DNA from 2 places in the Proteus terrae subsp. cibarius genome. Region 1 is predicted to be linked to the other one. Evidence: predicted binding sites of a transcription regulator. Region 1 holds the regulator's gene; the other holds the start of a gene.
What was found. The regulator CRP, encoded in region 1, controls carbon source genes, mostly activating them, when cyclic AMP is high. The targets are predictions, from matches to a motif close to ATGTGANNNNNNTCACAT.

Region 1 (8,452 bases):
ATTCACCGTGCCACTGCATCTGAAGTATTCGGCATACCTTTAGAGGAAGTGACCTCTGAACAACGTCGTAGTGCGAAAGCGATCAACTTTGGTCTTATTTATGGCATGAGTGCATTTGGCTTATCACAACAAATTGGTGTTGAGAGAAGAGAAGCTCAGCGTTATATGGATCTCTATTTTGAGCGTTACCCTGGCGTATTAGATTATATGGAACGCACACGTAAGCAAGCTTCTGAACAAGGCTATGTTGAAACGTTAGATGGTCGTCGTCTCTATTTACCAGAAATTAATTCAAAAAATGCTATTCGTCGTAAAGCTTCAGAGCGTGAGGCAATCAATGCCCCAATGCAAGGTACTGCTGCTGATATCATCAAAAAAGCGATGATTGCTGTTGATAACTGGATTTGCAGTGAATGCCCTGATGATGTGCATATGATTATGCAAGTGCACGATGAATTGGTATTTGAAGTGCGAGAGTCTTATTTAGAGAACGCAAATATCATGATCCACAAATTAATGGAAAGCAGTATGGAATTAGCTATTCCGTTAAAAGTTGAAGTGGGTGTCGGTAATAATTGGGATGAAGCACACTAGTTTTTAAACACTATTTTTAACTAGAAAAGGGCACAGGATTGTGCCCTTTTTTGTTTATGCTTTGCTGTTTGGAGCAAGTTCTGACTCTTCAAATTCAAGAAAGTCTTCATGCAAATCCTGGATTAACCTATCTGTTGTGGTGCCTTTGTTATCGAGTTCCATCAAAGACCAACCCACGTTACCATTCACGTCATAAAGATAGCTTTGATCAAGCATATCAATTACTTTTCCAATGATTGATTTACCATAGAAATGCAGTAATTCCTTCAGTTCTTGCTCATCAAATTGGGAAGCTAGCTTTTGATATACTTCGGGTGCTTCATCAGAGTAAATATCCATTTCACTGAGATTTCCTTCAACATCACGATAGATATCGGTGAACCCTTTTAACACAAGAAAGCGTGCAAATTGTGGGATGTTTTCTTGTAATTCACTATTTGCCCATGATTTTGGGTTTGTTGCACCGGCGGCTTTGAGTTGTTCACATAAATCCTTAAATCGACTGTTTTCCATTTTTTCCTCAAGTGATTTACTGGTGAGATTTTAAATCTATTGTATAAGGGATGGAGAGAAAAACAGCGAGAATTTATCTGTATTAGGATAGAAAAAAAGAAAAGCTCGGTTAATTACCGAGCTTTTTTATGTCAAAACTTATCAAAATGTGAAAAAGAGATAAGTGAATAATTAAGCAACTTGTGAGTCGATCAGTTTGCTCAATTTCTTCTGTTTTTTCTCAATACGTTGACGTTTTAACGGAGATAAATGGTCAATAAAGAGTTTGCCATCAAGATGGTCTAACTCATGTTGAATACAGCCTGCAAACAAATCAGAGGCTTCAAGTTCAATTTCATCACCATTTCTATCTAATGCCTTGACCTTTAAGAAGCGGTAACGCTCTGTTGGGGCAAAAGAATCTGGAATAGATAGACACCCATCCATCATATCCATCACTTCATCTTCAGTGCTGATAATTTCAGGATTGATAAGTGCAATCGGTTGATCTCGGTTTTCAGAAACATCAATTACAACAATGCGTTTAGATACATTAACCTGAGGTGCCGCTAAGCCAATACCTCGTTCTGCATACATGGTTTCAATCATGTCATCGATTAATGTGCGTATTTCGTCATCTACTTTTTCCACTGGTACTGCGACTCTGCGCAGACGCTCATCTGGAAAACGCAGGAGCGTTAATACAGCCATGGATACCTCATTTTATCGCTAATTACATATTTACTACGGTCTCGCGATAAGCGTATCACAAAATCATTAAGGATAAACCGCACCTTTTGTGTGATTTGTTCTATTTTTAATCATATTCACGTAAGTGATTAAAGTCTCATAATTATGTAATTAAACTACATTTATTTATGGTTTGAATACATAAATACATAGCTGAATCGTGTCTGCATGTGAAAAAAAATTACAAAAGGGCTTTTATTAACCAATAAAATAGAGTACATTATCTCTCGTAGGGTACAGAGGTAAGATGTTCTATCTTTCAGACCTTTTACTTCACGTAATCGGATTTAGCTGAATATTAGCTGCCCCAGTCGACTTTATTTCGACTGGGGCATTTTTTTGCCTAAAATTCACTGGGGTGGTTTGTGCGAGAAGTGAAAGGGAAAGTGATTTCCCTTTTATCAATAGAAGAACAGAACGCTATCGTTGAGAAAAAAGAAGATAATTAAGCGTTGTCATCATTTGTAGGTTGTTCTTCTGAACCTGAAAACCATTCATTAAGTGTGTTACGTAGCTTATCAATACCGATTTTTTTCAATGATGAAAAATATTCTACGCGGATATCGCCCACTTTATTTGCCAGCTCTTCACGTACGCTCATTAACTGCTTTTTACGCGCACCTGATGCGAGTTTATCTGCTTTAGTCAGTAAAACGAGAGTAGGAAGCTCTGAGCCTACAGCCCAGTCAATCATTTGCATATCGAGATCTTTTAATGGATGACGAATATCCATTAAAATAACGACACCTTTTAGGCATTCTCTTTTTTGTAAGTATTCACCTAAAGAGCGTTGCCATTTACGTTTCATTTCTTCAGGAACTTGAGCATAGCCGTAGCCGGGTAAATCGACTAAGCGTAAACCTTCTTCAATTTGGAAAAGGTTGATTAATTGAGTACGGCCTGGCGTTTTACTGGTTCTGGCTAATCCATTTTGTTGGGTTAACGCATTTAAAGCACTGGATTTACCGGCATTAGAGCGACCCGCAAAGGCAATTTCAATTCCTGTATCTAGTGGTAAATGGCGGATATCAGGCGCACTGATAATGAAATGTGCTTTTTGGTAGTTAAATTGGGCCATTATGGTATAAACCTCTCTGAAATAATGCGGCTTTTCATGCATACTTATTTCAATTTTGCATGAAAATGAATATCTAAAATATTTATTTGCTCTATTTTGGCGCAATTTAATGACTTATAACAGTGCTTAAAAATTAAAATTTACCCTGTTATAACGTAATTAGACTTATTGAGCGTAAATAAAGGTAAATGATTGGCACTATTTACCTCAGCGAATTAGAATCGCTGCATATTAAGTAAGTTGTAGACTATTAAAGTAAAGGATCCCTGCATGTTAAAACGTTTTCTTGTCACCTTCGTTACCGCTTGCACTTTAACAACAGCGACTTTTGCAATGGCAACGGGAGAAACCTTCGTTAAATTAGTCACCTCTGAAGGCAATATTGAAATATCACTGGATAATAAAAAAGCCCCCATTACAACGAAAAATTTTATTCAGTATGTCGAAGATGGGTACTATAACGGCACCACTTTTCATCGTGTTATTCCTGGTTTTATGGTTCAAGGCGGTGGTTTTACTGCTGATTTACAGCAAAAACAAACCAGAGCGCCAATTAAAAATGAAGCCGATAATGGATTGCGCAATGTAAAAGGTTCTATTGCCATGGCGCGCACGTCAGATAAAGACAGCGCAACCAGCCAGTTCTTTATTAATGTGGCTGACAATGCATTTTTAGATCACGGCCAACGTGATTTTGGCTATGCCGTATTTGGGAAAGTTGTGAAAGGAATGGATGTAGTCGATAAAATTTCACAAACTCCAACTCGTAACATAGGGCCTTACCAAAATGTGCCAGTAAAAACGGTTACTATTTTATCTGCGGAAGTCGTAAAACAATAAACGCATTATTAGGATAGGATATCTACTTATTCTAATAAGATAAAATGCATATAAACCGGAATGAGTGTTTTCATTCCGGGTTTTTTAGTACGAAAAAAATATTTTTTATCCTTCCTTTTTTCGTGTGATCTCCTGCAATAAGTATTCACTACGCTATTAATCACTCTATTCATCATCAATTACCGTCATTCTTGTTATTGCGCAATAAATCAGCAGGTTTTCTTGCTTACTATTCATATTTTATACCTGTGCTATGATAATCGGCTTTGTTGTACCCAAGTCGGTTAAACAACGAACTATTTTGGCAAATCTACACTCGCTTTAAAATAGTAATAAAATAGATAATGATAAGAAAATCAGTCGGATAGGCTAATATGCTGTTACTTATTGATAATTACGACTCGTTTACCTACAACCTCTATCAGTATTTCTGTGAATTGGGTGCTGAGGTTGTTGTTAAGCGTAACGATGAGATCGGACTTAAAGAGATAGAAAAGATGATGCCAGCACATCTTGTTATCTCGCCAGGACCTTGTACTCCTGATGAAGCAGGGATCTCTCTTGAGGCTATACAGCGGTTTGCCGGTGAAATTCCTATTCTTGGGGTTTGTCTTGGACATCAAGCGATAGGGCAAGCTTTCGGTGCATCGGTTATCAGAGCACGAGAAGTGATGCATGGTAAAAATTCATTAATACATCATAATCAACAAGGTGTTTTTAAGGGACTTAATAGACCTTTAAGTGTGACGCGTTACCACTCTTTGGTGATTGACGCGACAACATTACCAGTACCTTTTGAAGTGACGGCATGGAGCCAACATGATGGAAATGTTGATGAAATTATGGGAATTCGCCATCGTACACTGCCAATTGAAGGGGTTCAATTTCACCCGGAAAGTATTTTAAGTGAACAAGGACATGAGCTATTAAATAATTTCCTTAAATATTAAATGGATAGCATTTAAATAGCGAAATAACGTCTTTTTATACAAAACCACATTTGATTTTTTATTCATATTTGGTGATTATATTTTCATATTGAATATGGATAACGATCAGGTGGGGTAATGACAAATCAAAGCATCAATAGGGCAACATACGATCAAGTAATGTTGCCAATTTATTCACCCGCAGAATTTATTCCTGTCAAAGGGATGGGTAGCCGTGTTTGGGATCAGCAAGGAAAATCGTATATCGATTTTGCTGGTGGTATTGCGGTTTTAGCACTAGGGCATGCTCATCCAGCTCTAAATCAAGCCTTGAAAGAACAAAGTGAGCAACTTTGGCACGTCAGTAATATTTTTACGAATGAACCTGCATTACGTTTAGCACAAAAATTAATAGATAACACATTTGCAGAACGTGTCTTTTTTGCCAATTCGGGCGCAGAAGCAAATGAAGCCGCATTTAAATTGGCTCGCCATTATGCCATTACTCGTCATAGCCCTTATAAAACTAAAATTATTGCCTTTCACAATGCATTTCATGGCAGAACGCTGTTTACAGTATCGGTTGGTGGACAACCTAAATATGCGGATGGTTTTGGTCCTAAGCCTGCCGATATCGTACATGTACCGTTTAATGATTTAGATGCTGTTAAAGCGGTTATGGATGACCACACTTGTGCCGTTATTTTAGAGCCAGTTCAAGGTGAAGGTGGCGTAACAGCGGCAACACCTGAGTTTATGAGAGGGCTACGTGAGCTGTGTGATAAGCATCAAGCTCTACTTGTTCTTGATGAAGTACAAACAGGTATGGGGCGTACAGGTAAACTGTTTGCCTATATGAACTATGATGTGACACCAGACATTATTACAACCGCAAAAGCGCTGGGAAGCGGTTTTCCACTTAGTGCGATGTTAACAACATATGAGATAGCTTCCGCAATGGGGGTTGGAACGCATGGTACAACCTATGGTGGCAATCCATTAGCTTGTGCAGTGGGCAATGTCGCATTTGATTTAATTAATACACCTGAGGTACTTGAGGGGGTAGAAAAGCGCTATCAATGGATTGTGGATGAACTGGCGGCAATCAATCAAACGTACCATGTCTTTTCGCAAATCCGTGGACAAGGTTTGTTGATAGGAGCGCAATTAGCGCCACAATATGAAGGTAAAGCCAAAGAATTACTCGGTCTTGCTACTAAACATGGCTTAATGATGTTAAATGCAGGGGCTGATGTGATGCGTTTTACACCGTCGTTAATTATTACTCAAGAAGAACTGCAAGAAGGAATGGTGGCATTGAAAGCGGCTATTGCAGAATTTGTAAAAGGATAGTATCAACTGAAAACCCCATCAGCGAGGATGGGGTTTTCACAAAAAGTATATCAATAGCCCTGTTATGGGCTATTGTTTGTTTCGAGCGGGAAAACTTAGCGAGTCCCGTAAACGACGATAGTTTTACCGTGTGCGGAGATCAAGTTTTGATCTTCCAGCATTTTCAGAATACGGCCTACAGTTTCGCGTGAACAACCAACGATTTGACCAATTTCCTGACGTGTAATTTTAATTTGCATGCCATCAGGATGTGTCATTGCATCGGGTTGTTTTGCTAAGTTTAATAAGGTTTGTGCAATACGGCCTGTTACATCAAGGAAAGCAAGGTTACCTACTTTTTCTGATGTTGTTTGTAATCTGTTCGCCATTTGAGCAGAAAGGCGCATCAGAATATCAGGGTTAACCTGAATTAATTGGCGGAATTTTTTATAGGAAATTTCTGCTACTTCACAGGCTGTTTTTGCTCGAACCCATGCACTACGTTCTTGATCTTCTTCAAATAATCCAAGTTCACCGATGAAATCCCCCTGGTTTAGGTAGGAGAGGATCATTTCTTTTCCTTCTTCATCTTTAATAAGAACAGCCACGGAACCTTTAACAATATAATAAAGTGTTTCCGCTTTCTCACCTTGGTGGATCAGCGTGCTCTTGGATGGATATTTGTGAATATGGCAGTGTGACAAAAACCATTCAAGAGTCGGGTCTGTTTGCGGCTTGCCGAGAACCATTCGCGTTATCCTCTGTACGTTAAATGCAGCCTTTCAAAACGGATAGGTTCCCTTTTGAGACAGCGTGCTTAAAAATCCTATCTTTACCTATTAACTTCCTGAGAACACGGTCAGTTAATATGGAGTAGATTATAATAAATGAGAAAATAATGCATTGATCTTAACCACTATCATCAAGCAGATATTGTTTTTAACACAATTAGTGCATTAAGTCTCGTTTTACGCAGTCAGCATAATAAACCTATTTGCTAATTGCTAGTTGAATTATGAGAATGTACTCTTTTAGTTTCTGTCATCTTTAGGGGGAAAATAAATGGAAGCGCGAGTTAAGTGGGTTGAAGATTTATCTTTTGTCGGCGAATCTTCATCAGGCCATCAGATTATGATGGATGGGAATTCGGGTGATAAAGCCCCAAGCCCAATGGAAATGGTATTAATTGCTGCGGGTGGATGTAGCGCTATTGATGTCGTAAGCATTTTACGTAAAGGTCGTCACCAAGTGACTGATTGTGAAGTGAAATTAACATCAGAGCGACGCGAAGAAGCCCCTCGTTTATTTACTGATATCAATTTACATTTTATTGTTTCAGGTAAAGAATTAACGGATAAAATCGTAGAACGAGCAGTTCAATTATCCGCAGAAAAATATTGTTCTGTTTCTTTAATGTTAGGAAAAGCAGCCAATATTACGCATTCATTTGAAATAAAAGATGTTGACTAATTTTGATATTTTAAAATAAAGTTTAATTTGAAAAATAATATCCCATTAATTAAGGGATATTATTTTTATAGAGACAAATTTTATTTTGGTTAACTTATCTTTTCGCCATTTAATAATTTTTTGACTAATGGTGCCATAATTAATTCCATCGCTAATCCTAATTTCCCGCCCGGTACAACAATAGTGTTTATTGTTGACATAAACGAGCCATGTAACATCGCAAGTAAATAGGGAAAATCAATATCAGTTAAGCCACGAAAACGAATAACAATAAAACTTTCATCAAGAGTGGGGATTGCTTTGGCAGAAAAAGGGTTTGAAGTATCAACGGTCGGAACGCGTTGGAAGTTAATGTGGGTGCGTGAGAATTGAGGAATAATGTAGCTAATATAATCGTCCATAGAGCGTACAACTGAATCTCTTACCGCTTCTTGTGAGTGTCCCCTTTCTGTCGTGTCTCGGATAAGCTTTTGTATCCACTCTAGGTTGACGATAGGAACAACACCGACCAATAAATCAACATGTTGAGCTACATCATGTTCGTTGGTAACAACGCCACCGTGCAATCCTTCATAAAAGAGAATATCAGTATTACTAGCTAATGGCTCCCAAGGGGTAAATGTTCCCGGTAATTGGTTGTAAGGGGTTGCTTCATCATAAGAGTGTAGATATTTGCGAGATTGTCCTTGTCCTGTATCGCTATATTGACTTAAGGTCTTACTCAGTAAGCTAAAATCATTTGCTTCAGGGCCAAAATAACTGATATGTCTACCTTGTTCTCTGGCTTTTCTTATCGCCATATCCATTTCAGGACGGGTATAGCGATGAAAACTATCTCCATCAATCAATGCAGCATTTGCATTGAACTGTTGGAATATTTTACGAAAAGCTTGGCTTGTTGTGGTGGTTCCTGCACCACTTGAACCAGTTACTGCGATGATAGGATGCTTAATTGACATAGGTTATC
Region 2 (8,452 bases), 400 kb from region 1:
CATTCTCCGTAGACCACGGATATGTCACTTATAAATCGTAATTGAGTTCTTATTCGCTGATTTGGCGGTACACCATTGGTGAAGCTTCGCGTTTGCTGTCACCAATTACCATCGCTTTACGGACTTCAGCCGCAGCTTCTTGCCATGATTTTTCACTGTTAGCATGGATCATCGCTAAAGGTGTATCTGTATTGATTTCAGCACCAAGCGCTACGATATCGCTTAAGCCAACACTATAATCAATAGTATCAGTTGCTTTACGACGACCACCGCCTAATGTCACAACTGACATACCTAATGCACGCGTATCCATTTCAGTGATAAATCCTGCTTTCTCAGCGAATACAGGTTTACTTAATACCGCAGTTGGCAGGTATTTATTGTAGTTTTCAACAAAATCAGATGGGCCTTTCTGTGCTGCAACCATACGGCCAAAGACTTCTGCCGCTTTACCGTTGTCCAACACATCTTGCAGTTTTTGACGAGCTTGTTGACGATCATCCGCTAAACGGCCTGATACTAACATTTCAACACACAGCGCCATAGTGACTTCAAATAGACGTGGATTACGATATTCACCTGTTAAGAATTGAACAGCTTCACGTACTTCAACCGCATTACCTGCGCTAGAAGCTAATACTTCATTCATATCCGTTAACAGTGCCGTAGTTTGACAGCCTGCGCCATTTGCTACTTGAACAATTGACTCAGCCAGCTCTTCAGATTTCTGATAAGTCGGCATAAAGGCACCCGAGCCCACTTTAACGTCCATCACTAATGCATCTAAGCCTTCAGCTAATTTTTTACCTAAAATAGATGCAGTGATAAGCGGGATTGAATCAACTGTAGCAGTAATATCACGGGTAGCATAAAAGCGTTTGTCAGCAGGTGCTAATGAATTAGTCTGTCCGATAATGGCAACACCGACATTGCGAATAATGTCGCGGAATTTCTCATCATCAGGGAAAATATCAAAGCCCGGAATTGCTTCAAGCTTATCTAATGTTCCACCTGTGTGGCCTAATCCACGACCAGAGATCATAGGAACATAACCACCACAAGCCGCAACCATTGGCCCTAACATCAGTGAAGTTACATCACCCACACCACCAGTTGAGTGTTTATCAACGATTGGGCCGTTTAAATTTAGGCTTTTCCAGTTCAGAACTGTACCGGAATCACGCATAGCTAATGTCAAAGCAACACGCTCTGGCATTGTCATATCGTGGAAATAAATAGTCATTGCTAATGCAGCAATTTGACCTTCAGAAACAGTATTATCTCTGACGCCATTAATGAAAAAACGAATTTCTTCCTCAGTTAAAGGATGACCATCACGCTTTTTACGAATAATCTCTTGGGCAAGAAACACTGCAACCTCCTGGTTTTATAGCATTGGTAACGCCCACAATAATGAAGAGTGGGCGTATTTCACGAATGGATTAGTAACCACTAGACGATTTTTGTTCGCCATGACCTAAAGTGGCTAATAAATTACCTAACAGGCTTGACGCGCCAAAACGGAAGTGACGGGCATCAACCCAGTTGTCACCCATAATGCGGTTAGCTAATGCAAGGTATTGAGCAGCTTCTTCAGCGGTACGTACACCACCCGCTGGTTTGAAACCAACTTCTTTGCCAACACCCATATCGTGGATCACTTGGATCATTAACTCAGCGCTTTCCAGTGTTGCATTTACAGGTACTTTACCTGTGGAAGTTTTAATAAAGTCAGCACCTGCTTTGATTGAAATTTCAGATGCTTTACGGATAAGTGCAGGATCTTTCAGCTCACCCGTTTCAATAATTACTTTCAGTAAAGAACCTGCCTCTGCACAAGCTTCTTTACATGCTTTAACGATATCAAAACCGATTTGCTCGTTACCTGCCATAAATGCACGGTAAGGGAAAACTACGTCAACCTCATCTGCGCCATAAGCTAATGCCGCGTTGGTTTCTGCTAATGCGATATCTAAATCATCATTACCATGAGGGAAGTTAGTTACGGTTGCAATTCGAACGTCTGGAGTACCCTGTTCGCGTAACACTTTACGTGCTAATGGAATAAAACGTGGGTAGATACAAATAGCGGCTGTATTGCCTTCTGGGCTTTTAGCCTGATGACATAATGCAGTCACTTTTGCATCAGTGTCGTCATCATTTAATGTAGTTAAATCCATCAAAGACAGCGCAAGGCGCGCTGCAGCGGTTAAATCTGTCATAAAACTCTCCAACGATGTTTCTCAAGCCCTTTTGGGCGTACGCTTAAGGTTAGCGATTAATTTGTTGGCGAGCGGACTTGGTTCCTTGAAGATGTTGCTGTAACTTGCGCTACAACGACAGCTGAGCTCCCTCTCACCGCGCTATGCTCACTTCGGCGACCCGTCATTGAGCCTTCGCCATTCCATGAAGTTTCAGCACATCTTATTTGAACACGCTAAGGAACAATTAGATGTGCTTTACGTCACACTAATCAAATGCAACTTGCAAACAATGACATAAAAATGTGACAAATATCACGTTTAGGTCATTTTCTGGTTTAATGTTACTCGAATAGCGCCTTTAAGTCGTCTTTATAACGCAAAAAAAAGCGTGATCAATATAAAATGATATTGCTATTGGCCCTACTCAATACAAATTGCGAAATATCTCACACAATAAAAATAGTTAACATTACAACAGAAAACAAACATAAAAGAGCAGATAGGTAAAACCCATCTGCTCTTCACAATAAAAATCAATTAAGCAGCAACCACTGCCATTGCTGTTAATGCAAAGAAGAAACCTGCAATTGTTGCACTCATTAAGTTAGAGAGTGTACCAGCAAGTACGGCCTTCATTCCTAAACGCGCCACATCTTTGCGACGGTTAGGCGCCATTCCACCTAAACCACCTAACAGTACGGCAACAGAAGAGAGGTTAGCAAAACCACACAATGCAAAGGAGATGATTATCTTCGTTTGCTCTGATAGCACCATAAGTCCAGAACCTGCAACTAATGCATCTTCTTGTAGATATTTACTAAACTCAGAGTAAGCATAGAACTCATTAATAACAATTTTTTGTCCAATAAATGAGCCTGCAATAGTTGCTTCACTCCAAGGTACCCCGATAAGGAAAGCAATTGGTGCGAAGATCCAACCTAACACTAATTCTAATGAGAAATTCTCATAACCAAACCAGCCACCAATACCGCCAAGAATACCATTAACTAATGCAATCAATGCAACGAAAGCAAGTAACATGGCACCGACGTTCAGAGCAAGCTGTAAGCCTGAAGAGGCACCCGCTGCGGCAGCATCAATAATATTGGCAGGTTTCTCATCATCTGCCATTTTATCAAGTGCATCTTTTTGATCATCAGGTGTTTCTGTTTCAGGGATCAATAATTTAGCAAAGAGTAAACCACCAGGAGCGGCCATAAAGGATGCAGTGATCAAATACTCTAACGGTACGCCCATGCTGGCGTATCCAGCAAGCACAGAACCTGCAACAGAGGCTAAACCACCACACATAACAGCAAAGAGCTCTGAGGTTGTCATTCTTGCAATATAAGGGCGAACAACCAGCGGGGCTTCTGTTTGCCCAACAAAGATATTAGCTGTTGCAGACATCGATTCTGTTCGTGATGTGCCTAATACTTTCTGTAAGCCACCACCAAGAATTTTAATCACAATTTGCATGATACCGAGGTAATACAGCACAGCAATTAGTGAAGAGAAGAATACGATAACAGGCAGCACGCGTAGGGCAAAAACGAAACCACCACCACCAAACAACTCAAACATTTTGTCTGATACTAGGCCGGCAAACAGAAAACTCATTCCATTTTCACCGTAATCAATGACATTTTTAACACCATCAGAAATAGCCATTAATACTTTACGACCACCATCTGAATAAAGTACAAATGCGCCTAAGCCAATCTGAATAAGGAATGCGCCACCAACTGTACGTAATCTAATTGCACGTCGATTGCTGGAAAACAGAATGGCTATCAATATTAATGTTGCCATTCCGACCAAGCTCATAATGAGTTGCATTGAAGGATCCCTGTTCACATAAAAATTTAATGGATTATCAATAACGCTCTAACCAGAGCTTATTGACTCTTTTTGCCGGATAATTATACCTAGTCTAAGAAAAGAACCCTCAATACCCATCACAAATAGAGTCTGAAAAAAGTAACACAAAAGTCATAAATGAGAAGTAGATCACACAAAAAAGAAAATTGCATTGTTGAACAGGCTAGGGAGTTTTTAACCTTTAGATAAACCGCATTTTCATTCAAGCGCTAGGTAATATTGTTGAGCCCAAATAATTGTAGGCTATTGAGATAGAGTTGCTCTGCGATCGCCTCTGGTGATCCTTGACGCAGCTCACAGAGTTGGGAAAAAACGTTCTGAATACGTTCTGGGCGATTAGGTTTACCTTGAAAACCACTTACAGGCATATCAGGAGCATCTGTTTCTAATAACAGATATTCTAGTGGTAACGAGGCAATTGCACGGCGAGTTTTTTGTGCTCGCTCATAAGTAATGGTTCCACCAACACCAATAAAATAGCCTTGCTGAATAAACTTTTCTGCCTGTTGCAGACTTCCTGCAAAACCATGAATAACCCCTTTGCGAGGCACATCATAACGGCGTAAAAGTGCACTTAGCTTATCGTGGGTTTTACGTGAATGTAGGATCACAGGTAAATCGAATTTAATCGCTAATTTAAGCTGTGCAATTAAAAATGCCTCTTGCTTCTCTGACTGGGGATTTTCCATATAATCATCAAGCCCAATTTCGCCGATAGCAACACAACGAGAAGTCGTTTTTAATTTTTGTTCCAATTCCAAAAGATGCTGTTCAGTATGCTCATTGATATATAAAGGGTGTAATCCCAATGCACAATATAATTGATGGTGATGGTTAGCGAGCTCTGCAACAACATCTAAATTCCAACGTGCAACGGCGGGAATAATGATTTTTTCAACATGAGCCTGACGCGCTAGTGACAAACTGTTAGCAATATCATCATAAAAAACCGGAAAATCAAAATGGCAGTGGGTATCAATAAATTTATTCATTCTGAATCTGCCTCACATCAGGGTGTACGCTGCGAGTTCCTTGTTGAATTATAGAGGCATTCTCTGCTTTATCAGCCTTCGCTTCTTGTTCAAACAAACTAAAGACTTTTTTATCGTGTTGTTTGAATTTTTTCTTAGAAAAGTGCTGACCAATTGTTGCCAGAAAATAGCGCCCACAACGTCTGCCCACATGATAATCATGATTTAGTGCACTTAAACGACTTCCTAGCGCGCTAGATTGCAATGTGGTTGGTGGATATATTTCAATAACCACAACATCTTCTGGGGGCGATTGGATAAATTTAATTGTCTCGGTATAGGTTTCGATATGCACTTGTGCCATCTCCATAAAGCGCTGTAAACGGCTATTTTCAAACCATTTTCCCATACGCTCAACCCATTCAGTTGTGTATTGATATTCAGAAGGAACAGTGCGAACAACAACAATAGTACGACAACCACGCCTATAAGCTTCTCTCACAGGGATAGCATCACTAATGCCACCATCATGATAAACAACATCATGAAATAAAACACCATTACGATAAAAAGCAGGAATAGCACTAGATGCTTTGATTATCTCAAGCCAAGTCGGTTCATCGGGTTGAAAATAATTTGCCTGAAAATTATCGGAACGACTTGCCACCATATAAAATTCACGCCCTGTATCAAAACGACGTAGCGCTGTTGGCATATCAAGAGGCATTTCTTTGGCAGTCGTTTCTATATACCAATCAAGATCCAGTAAATTACCACCACGGACAAAGCGAAGGGGATTAAAAAATTGATTATTAGTTGTATAGCGATTAATAATTTTACGTGCATATCCACGCTGACCACAGGCAAAAGCAGATAAATTTTGCGCTCCCGCAGACACCCCAAGTAAAATATCAAAGGGATCAAATTGTGATCGCATAAATTCATCAAGGACACCCGCAGTAAAGATCCCGCGTTGACCTCCGCCTTCACAAACTAAAGCGACTTTGCCTTGTGGTAGTGAGGATTGAAATTCGAGTGCAGTAATATTATTTAATGTGACAGGTATATACTTCCCCATAATGTCTCCTTTATACAACTTATCAAAGGATACCCGCACATTTTTTTGTCGTCATTCTTTTTACGTATTCATACAAATAAATCAGACAATATCTTCTTAGAATATGACGAATATAAAAGAAAATCATTTTTATGATTTGATATTTACATCTGAATCTACGCTTTTAACACCTTCAATTTTTTCAATAATTTGTAAGATTTTTTCTTCTTGCGCTTTACTATCAACAAAACCTGAAAGAAAAACATGTCCAAACTCAGTGCGAATAGAAATATTTTCACTATCAATATCTTGCATTGGTAATAGCGTATCTTTAATCTTATTCGAGATGGAAGTATCACTTAAATAATGCCCCGTGTTATTCCCACTGTTATTGATTTCGCTATACCACGATGTTTCAGCTGATGCGCCCATACTGACAAAAGCCAAGCCCATTGACATTACTAACGCTAATTTCAGCGTTTTATATTGTTCCATTGCTCTCCCCCTAATCACAATAACTGCGACAGGAAATATGTGTGTTTTAATATCTGTATTTTTATGAATTACTACAAAACTTTAACAATCTAAGCTATTACACTAATAAGCTATTTGAGTTAAATAAAGTAAAAAATAACAAATAAAGACTAATCCTAGTAATTTTATTCTAATAATAACGAATAAAACTATAATAAATTTTACATATATTTATAAATAAGTATAAAAACGAGCATAATGTTAACAGAAAAAAAAGAGATTAATTCCAAATGAAGAAGGGCTTTTGGGCTGGATATTAGAGATATGTTGAGTAGATTTAATAAAGAAAAGCTAAGAAACAAAAAAGGCTATATTAAAAAAACATAGCCTTTTCATTAAGTTAAATACTCTAAATAATTCAAGATGTAGCTAGGCGACAAGTAAATGAGTCGCTAGGAGCATACATAAGTATGTGACTAGTACGAATGAACGCAGTCAACAACGCTACACCTTGAAGTATGACGAGTATCATAAGTATGTGGCTAGTACGAATGAACACAGTCAACAACGCTACACCTTGAAGCAGAAGAGTAGATACTCTAAATAATTCAAGATGTAGCTAGGCGACAAGTAAATGAGTCACTAGGAGCATACATAAGTATGTGACTAGTACGAATGAACGCAGTCAACAACGCTACACCTTGAAGTATGACGAGTATCAGTGTTCACGTGTCTGATGAAACTCAACATCAGGATAACGCTCACGCGTTAAATTCAAGTTGACCATTGTTGGTGCGATATAAGTTAAGTTATCGCCGCCATCAAGTGCCAAGTTTTGTTCATTTTTACGTTTAAACTCTTCGAGTTTTTTCTCGTTATCACACTCAACCCAGCGAGCTGTTGAAACGTTAACGGATTCATAAATCGCTTCAACGTTATATTCACTCTTAAGTCTTGCAACAACCACATCAAACTGAAGTACACCCACAGCCCCTACGATTAAATCGTTATTTGCCAGTGGTCTAAAGACCTGTACAGCACCTTCTTCTGATAACTGCACCAATCCTTTAAGTAACTGTTTCTGTTTCAACGGATCACGTAAACGAATGCGACGGAATAGCTCCGGTGCAAAGTTTGGAATACCGGTAAATTTCAGAATTTCACCTTGAGTGAAAGTATCACCAATTTGGATTGTACCGTGGTTATGAAGACCGATAATATCCCCTGGATAAGCATGTTCAACGTGAGAACGGTCGCCAGCCATAAAGGTTAATGCATCAGAAATCACCACATCTTTTTTGATTCGAACTTGGTGTAATTTCATGCCTTTATCATACATACCAGATACAACGCGCAGGAATGCAACACGGTCGCGATGTTTAGGATCCATATTGGCTTGGATCTTAAAGACGAAACCCGTGAACGTTTCTTCAGAAGCGGTAACTTCACGCATATCGGTTTGACGAGGCATTGGTGCTGGTGCCCATTTTACAAGGCCATCAAGCATATGGTTAACACCAAAGTTACCTAATGCTGTACCAAAGAACACTGGAGTTAATTCGCCAGCTAAGAATGCTTCATGATCAAATTCATGAGATGCACCTAATACTAACTCTAATTCATCACGTAATTGGCTTGCTAAATCATCACCAATAGCTTCATCAAGCTCTGGGTTATCTAATCCCTTAATGACGCGAGAATCCTGAATAGTATGACCTTGGCCTGTTTGATAAAGATAAGTTTCATCTTTAAGGATGTGATAAACCCCTTTAAAGAGTTTCCCGCAACCAATAGGCCAAGTCACAGGGCTACACGCAATTTTCAACTCTGTTTCAACTTCGTCCATGAGCTCCATTGGATCACGA

Region 2: the regulator CRP is predicted to act here: its motif matches at 2,505-2,522, upstream of deoC (deoxyribose-phosphate aldolase).

What each region holds. Positions count from the first base shown of each region.
Region 1 is NZ_CP047349.1:3,623,912-3,632,363, reverse strand. Features, by position in the region: gene polA (DNA polymerase I) at 1-594, shown strand, start outside; gene GTH25_RS16645 (hypothetical protein) at 649-1,107, opposite strand; gene def (peptide deformylase) at 1,279-1,797, opposite strand; gene GTH25_RS19430 (small protein SpfP) at 2,084-2,131, shown strand; gene yihA (ribosome biogenesis GTP-binding protein YihA/YsxC) at 2,282-2,914, opposite strand; gene ppiA (peptidylprolyl isomerase A) at 3,185-3,754, shown strand; gene GTH25_RS16625 (aminodeoxychorismate synthase component II) at 4,129-4,704, shown strand; gene argD (bifunctional acetylornithine/succinyldiaminopimelate transaminase) at 4,822-6,036, shown strand; gene crp (cAMP-activated global transcriptional regulator CRP) at 6,132-6,764, opposite strand; gene GTH25_RS16610 (OsmC family protein) at 7,078-7,485, shown strand; gene GTH25_RS16605 (phosphoribulokinase) at 7,575-8,444, opposite strand.
Region 2 is NZ_CP047349.1:3,220,897-3,229,348, forward strand. Features, by position in the region: gene deoA (thymidine phosphorylase) at 50-1,372, opposite strand; gene deoC (deoxyribose-phosphate aldolase) at 1,443-2,222, opposite strand; gene GTH25_RS14815 (NupC/NupG family nucleoside CNT transporter) at 2,742-4,043, opposite strand; gene GTH25_RS14820 (TatD family hydrolase) at 4,295-5,077, opposite strand; gene GTH25_RS14825 (patatin-like phospholipase family protein) at 5,070-6,134, opposite strand; gene GTH25_RS14830 (BON domain-containing protein) at 6,264-6,608, opposite strand; gene prfC (peptide chain release factor 3) at 7,306-8,452, opposite strand, start outside.